2 regions of the Paraburkholderia sp. WC7.3g genome follow, and region 1 is predicted to be linked to the other one. Evidence: riboswitches for the same ligand, from Rfam matches in the RefSeq annotation. Region 1 holds a riboswitch; the other holds the start of a gene.
The links. Region 1 has a riboswitch for cobalamin ahead of cobA (uroporphyrinogen-III C-methyltransferase). Riboswitches for the same ligand answer to the same signal wherever they lie in the genome.
Positions count from the first base shown of each region.

Region 2: linked by a shared signal. The riboswitch ahead of OKW43_RS17660 (TonB-dependent receptor domain-containing protein) and the one ahead of cobA (uroporphyrinogen-III C-methyltransferase) in region 1 are both predicted to bind cobalamin.

Region 1 covers NZ_JBNDMA010000001.1:12,747-16,147, reverse strand. The annotation lists gene cobO (cob(I)yrinic acid a,c-diamide adenosyltransferase) at 1-277, opposite strand, end outside; gene OKW43_RS00060 (cobalamin biosynthesis protein) at 274-708, opposite strand; partial or broken gene cobA (uroporphyrinogen-III C-methyltransferase) at 784-1,521, opposite strand; cobalamin riboswitch at 1,716-1,974, opposite strand; cobalamin riboswitch at 2,055-2,333, shown strand; gene cobW (cobalamin biosynthesis protein CobW) at 2,429-3,401, shown strand, end outside.
Region 2 covers NZ_JBNDMA010000002.1:1,323,379-1,326,779, reverse strand. The annotation lists gene OKW43_RS17660 (TonB-dependent receptor domain-containing protein) at 1-1,167, opposite strand, end outside; cobalamin riboswitch at 1,256-1,520, opposite strand; gene OKW43_RS17655 (ATPase) at 1,741-2,100, shown strand; gene OKW43_RS17650 (cell division protein ZapA) at 2,097-2,411, shown strand; RNA gene ssrS (6S RNA) at 2,493-2,674, shown strand; gene OKW43_RS17640 (EVE domain-containing protein) at 2,816-3,274, shown strand.

The DNA.
Region 1 (3,401 bases):
CGTCGCCCATCGTAACGAAATCGCACAGCGCGATTGCGCCGAGGAAATCGCGCTCCGACGTATGCAGCGCGCCTTTGATGAACTGCACGACGCCGAGCCGCATGCCGTGGCCGAGCACCCGCACGGCCATGCCGAACGCGGCCGTGCTCTTGCCCTTGCCGGTGCCGGTGTTGACGATCAGCAGGCCTTTTTCGACGGTCGCGCCGGCCTGCTTCTTTTCGTGGCCTTCGCGGCGGCGTTCGGTCATGCGTTGATGCGATTCCAGATCGGTTTTCATCGAGGGTCCTGGTCTTGAGAGGCGGGATGGGATGGGGTCGCGTCGCTAAGGGCAGCGTTGTTCGCCGCTGCGATCGCCACCGTGATGCCGGCGTGCGCGGTCTTGCGTACGATTAGACGCGCGTTTTGCGCGGTTGTGGTGCAGTCCGGCGCCGTTGCCGCCAGCAGCGCGCACGGCTCGCACACACCATCGACGCCGAGATGCGTGTGTGCCGCCGCCGACGGCGACGCGACCGGTACGGCGGCGATCTGCTCGCGGCTGAACAGTTGCAGCGGCAGCTGATGACGTGAGCAGAATTCGAGCAGACCTGCTTCGTTGGCTTTGGTGTCGATCGTCGCGATCGCGCGAATCTGCTCGAAGGCATTCGATCCGAGCGCTGCGCGTACGGCGGCTTCGATATCGACGGCTTCGCTGTGCAAGCGGCAACCGATGCCGACGCTCAGCGTTTTGATCGCGCGTCCGCGTCCGTGTCGTGTCGCGCTCGCTGCTGGTTCGCGAGCGACGCCGGCGTCGCGTTCGGCCGCATCGCGCGCCAGTGCGAGCGACGCCACACCGCCCATCACGACGATCGCCGGCGAGCCGAGTCCCGCGCGCGCGACCGCCTCGGCGAACTCGCGAAGCGGCGCGAGCACATGACGCTGCTCAGGCCGCGTCGCTGACTCGATCGCCGCGCAGGGCGTGTCGGCGGACATGCCGGCCGCGAGCAACGCGCGGGCGATCTCGCCGAGCCGGCGCATGCCCATATAGATCACGAGCGTCATGCGCGTCGCGGCGAGCGCGGCCCAGTCCGGTTCGCCACTGCCAGCGCCGTGGCCGGTGACGAACACGACGCCCTGCGCGTAATCGCGATGCGTGACCGCGATGCCGAGCGCGGCGGGCGCCGCGATGCCGGCCGTGATGCCGTTGATCACGTCGACTTCGATTCCCGCGGCCTGCAGCGCCTGCAACTCTTCGCCACCGCGGCCGAACACGAACGGATCGCCGCCCTTGAGCCGCGCAACGCTGCGCCCCGCGCGCAGATGCCCGAGCATTTGCGCGACGATGTCGGCTTGCGGCGTCGATGGATGGCCGCCGCGTTTGCCGACGTACACGACTTGCGCGTTGGCGCGCGCGAACTGCAGCACGTCGGGATTCACCAGATCGTCGACGAGCACGACATCGGCCTGCGCGAGCGCGCGGGTGGCCTTCAGCGTGATCAGTTCGACGTCGCCGGGACCGGCGCCGATCAGCCAGGCGCGCGTCATCGCGGCGTGCACGGCGCGCGCCATGCGGTGATGGAAGAAGAGAAGCGGCGTGCGACAGCGCGCGCGGCGGTGAACATAGAGGTCATGCGGTACAGCGAATCCGGGCACGCGCGATGCCGCGCTGCTACGCCTTCACATCCGTTCCCCGCGGATTCCGGCGGCCGGCGGCGCAACCTGATGCACGGATGCATGCGGCGCCGCCTCCGCGTCTGGCCGGTATCCGGGCTGGCGGCCTCACGCGCTTTGCCTTCCCGTCCCGGTTTGCGGATTCGCGGGACAGTGGCATCAAAAACGCATGCGCGGCACGTCCGAATCGACAGCGAATCGAATCGCGCGCCGCAGGTCGCTTACCGTTGCGGGGACAGCACAGGTTGAACGCGCGACGCGCTGCCTGTTTCCCGTTTAACTGCACACGCGAACGCATGTGCGAGCACCAAACGCGCGCATACGATAGCACATGGCGCCTTGCCGGATAAGCGTCGGCGGCGCTTTTCGGCACGCTGGGTTCCTTGACTGCGCAAGGTCGCGGGCCTACACTCGCACGCACTTTGGGTGCTCGCGTGCGCGTTCGTGCGCATGCAGTTAAACGGGAAACAGGGAGCCACCTGCTCTGCAACGGCTAACCTGTGCTGTCCCCGCAACGGTAAGCGAAAAGCGGTTCCGGCTCGATGGCCGGGGCACCGCGGTGCCGGCTTCGATGTCCTCGCGCAAGGTCGCGTCGACATCTCACCACTGGACGAGAAACCACTCGGCCGGGAAGGGGAAGCGGCGCTTTCGCCAGCCCGGATACCGGCCTGAAGAAGCAGAACGTACGCCGCGGGGATGCGGCGGCGCGTTCATGACCTCATCTCCGCTTTCTGTATTTCCGTTGTCGCGGCCATGCCGTCGCCAACGGATGGACCTCACGATGCAAACTCAATTGCGCAAGATTCCCGTCACGATCGTCACGGGCTTTCTCGGCAGCGGCAAAACCACGCTGCTGCGGCATATTCTTCAGCATGCGGGCGGCAAGCGCATCGCGGTGATCGTCAACGAGTTCGGCGAGCTCGGCATCGATGGGGAAATCCTCAAGGGCTGCGGCATCGGTTGCGATGAAAACGGTGACGAGACCGAAGGGCAATTGTATGAACTCGCGAACGGTTGTTTGTGCTGCACCGTGCAGGAAGAATTTTTTCCGGTGATGGAAAAGCTCGCGGAACGCCGTGACGAACTCGATCACGTGCTGATCGAAACGTCGGGGCTGGCGTTGCCGAAGCCGCTCGTGCAGGCGTTCAACTGGCCGCAAATCCGCAACGGCTTCACGGTCGACGCGGTGGTGACGATGGTGGACGGGCCGGCCGCCGCAAGCGGCCAGTTCGCCGATAACCCGCTTGCCGTCGATGCGCAGCGCAAGGCCGATCCGAGTCTCGATCACGAGTCGCCGCTGCACGAACTGTTCGAAGACCAGTTGTCGGCGGCCGATCTGGTGATTCTGAACAAGACCGATCTGATCGACGATGCGCGGCAGCACGAGGTCGAAGCCGCGATCCGCGCGGAGATTCCGCCGCAGGTGAAGATCGTACGCGCGCAGCAGGGGCGGCTCGACCTGCATACGCTGCTGGGCCTCGAAGCGGCGTCGGAACAGACGATCCACCTGCGTCACGACCATCACGGTTCCGCCGACGACCCCGATCATCACCACGACGAATTCGATTCGGTCGTCGTGCAGGCCGGTGTGCGCTCGCGCGACGCGGCGCTCGCCGCCTTGCAGGCGCTTGTCGAAAGCCACACGATTTACCGTGTCAAAGGCTTCGCCGCGTTGCCGGGCGCGGCGATGCGTCTCGTGATCCAGGGCGTGGGCCGGCGCTTCGACAGCTACTTCGACCGGCGCTGGCAGGCGG
Region 2 (3,401 bases), on a different contig from region 1:
GACGTGACGCTCGGGCGCGGCGAACGTGTCGGAGTCGAGCGTCTGGTCGAGATGCTCGTAGCCGAGTTGCAGCTTCTGGTTCGCGGCGAGCGCGAAATCGTTCTGCCACGTGTACTGGCGATTGTCGGTATTGAAGCGGCCGTTGTCGATGCCATTGGTGTTCGATACGCTGCGGTCGTCGCCCTCCGCGAGCGTGAAGTGGGTGGTCCACCAGTCGGTCAACTTGCCGTTCGCGAATACCGACACCTGACGCACCTTGCTGTAGAGGTTGTTCAGATCGGTGGGCTCGCCGTACGCATTGTCGTAGCTGTTGTTGTTGTTCGACTGGAAGTATCTGACGCCCGCGTCCCACTTGTCGTTGAACGTGTGACGCAGCGACGCGGTGATGCTTTCGTTCAGATTGCCGTTCGGGTTCGGATTCGCGTTCGGCGCCTCGAGCGGATTGAGCGACGAAAATCCGTCGTCTTTGGTGCGCGCAAGCGCGATGCTGAAAGTCGTGCGGCCGTCCTGATCGAGCGCACCGTTCACGCCGGCCGTTTGCGTCTGCGTGTGATAGCTGCCGTAGCCGACCGAAAAATTGAACCGCGGCGGATGATCGCCGCCGTCTTTCGTGAACACCTGCACGACGCCGCCGATCGCGCCCGAGCCGTACAACGCCGACACGTTGCCGTTCACCACTTCGACGTGATCGACCTGATCGAGCGGAATCTGCGCGAGCTGAGCGGAGCCGAGGCTCACTGAATCGACGCGCACGCCGTCGATCAGCAGCAACGATTGCGTCGCCGACGCGCCGCGCAAAAAGAGGCTCGTGGTCGAACCGGGGCCACCCGTACGCGAGATTTGCGCGCCGGGCGCGAATTGCAGCAGGCCGGGCAGATCGGTCGCGCTCGTGTCGGCGATGTCCTGCTGATCGAACCGCGTGGTCTGCGGGATCGCCTCGGTCAGCGCTTGCGGTCCGCGTTGCGCGGTCACGACGATCGGCGACAGCGCGGTGTCCGCGGCATCGGCTGAGGTGATATTGGCGGCGTTGTTGATGACGTTTGCGGCATTCGCAGCGGTTGCATCCAAAGCGGACGATGAAGACGCGGGCTCGGCGCTTTGCGCATGCACGACGAGCGGCAGGCTCGCGAACGCGAAGAGCATCGCGCGGGCGATGGGGGACAACATGGGATGACATTCCTGTGGCTAGCGTGCGCGGCCTGCTTCCCCGCAGGCCGACGCGTCACGAGGCGTCCCTTGTTTAACGTTTTCGCGGGGACGTCCCTCTTTTCTGGCCGGTATCCGGGCTACGACACATCGATCCCGCCTTCCCACGCGTGACGCGCAGTGGCACACTCGCACGTTGAACTTCCAACCTTGCGATCAGGACCGACCTGCATGAGCACATCACATGCGGTCGCTTACCGTTGCGGGGGCAGCGCAGGTTCGCGCATCCGGTTTTGGCACCGCGCGCGCCCTGCTTCCCGTTTAACTGCGCGCGCCGATAAGCGCGCGCGGGCACCAGAGTGCGGGAAGTTTAGGAGCGGCCTCGCGGAGCGTCAAGAGAGGTCATTCGGAGCGCAATCCGTTCTGCTGAATGCAGGTTATTGTCCGATGGATTGCCGGTTTTTTATCTTATGGTCGACGACACGACATGCAACGAACGTGCATGAAGCGATGCTGTTACGTCTCGAAACGAGACAATTGTCGGAACCTGTAATATTCCGCGCTAAAATGCGATGTCTTTAGAGGACGCAGCACATGCTCACCGAACTCGAATCACTCTCCCAGAACATCGGCAAACTGATTGCGATCAGCCAGCGCCACAACGAAGCGCGGCTCGCGCTCGAAGAGCAACTCGCGCAAACGCGTGCCGAGGTACAAGCCACGCACGCGGAGCTCGCGCAATTGCGCGAAGAGCGCGACACACTGCAGGCCGAACGCGACGCACTGTCCGCCAAGATCGACGACGCTCAGGTGCGCCTGAATGCGATTCTCGAAAAATTGCCGCGCGCACGCGCGAGCAGCGAACCGGATAACCAGCTCGATCTGCTCGAGCCCGCCCAGCCCGAACACGAGGAAGCGGAAAGCGACGTGAGCCGACACGGAGAAAGCGCATGACCACCAAGCAGATCGAGGTATCGATTCTCGAAGTACCCTATCGTCTCGCCTGTTCGCCGGAAACGGAAGGCGCGCTGCTCGAGGCGGTCGCGCGCGTCGACGCGGAGATGAAGAAAATCCGCGGTAACAGCAACGTCCGGGGCACGGATCGCATCGCGGTGATGGCTGCGCTGTCGCTGGCATCGGAACTGCTTAAATTGCAAAGCAGCGTGCGACACGGAGAAGCATTTCCCGCTGAAGAAATCCGGCGTACAATGCAGCAAATGAACGAACAGCTAGGTACTGTGATTGAGCAGTACAGCGTGCAGTAAGCAGTATTGGGTTAGTTAGTAGTGGGCCGGTTTCGAACCGGTCGCAAGTTCAAAGGTATGTGTTGTAGCTTCATCGGTTTAGCTTCCCTGCCTGGTTCGCCAAGGTCATATATTCCTTGAACCAATGCCATGTGCACGGTTGCGGAAATTTGTAGCACGGGCGTGCGCGTCACTCAGTCTGATGTACCCGAAGTGTTGCTAACTGCGACCAATTCTGAACCCTCGGTTCAGGATGCCGGCCTAGCGGCTAAGGCGGGGACCTTATCTGGAACGGCATCGGACTTCGGTTCGATGCCGTTTTTCTTTGGTCGTCGTTTTTTCGTTTGAGCGCCTTTTTCAGGGGCTTTTCCGCACGCGCCTGCTGTTGTTGCGCGTCGTTCAATCTCACACGCTGACTCCGATTCATGCGCTACTGGCTGATGAAGTCCGAACCGGACGAAGCAAGCATCGACGACCTCGCCAACGCACCGCATCGCACCTTGCCGTGGACCGGCGTGCGCAACTATCAGGCGCGCAACTTCATGCGCGACGTGATGCAGATCGGCGACGGCGTGCTCTTCTATCATTCGAGCTGTCCGGAGCCCGGCATCGCGGGCATCGCGGAGGTCTCGTCGACCGCGTATCCGGACCCGAGCCAGTTCGATGAAAAGAGTCCGTACTACGACGCGAAATCGTTGCCGGAAACGCCGCGCTGGATGCTCGTCGACGTCGTGTTCAAGAAGAAAATTGCGCTGATTCCGCTTGCCGCGCTGCGCGAGCATGCCGAATTGCAGAACATGCGCGTGCTCGCCAAAGGCAACCGTCTATCGATCATGCCGGTGACCGACGCCGAATGGCGATTCATCACTAAACGGCTCGTTTAAAGGTGAACTCGCGGCGCGGCACGTGTCGTGAGCGCACGCGGGTCATCAGCCCAATCCGGCCGCAAAACACTAATTGGGGAACCAAGCGCCAGTCGAGCGCGCCTAATCGGTCAACGAAAGCGTGGGC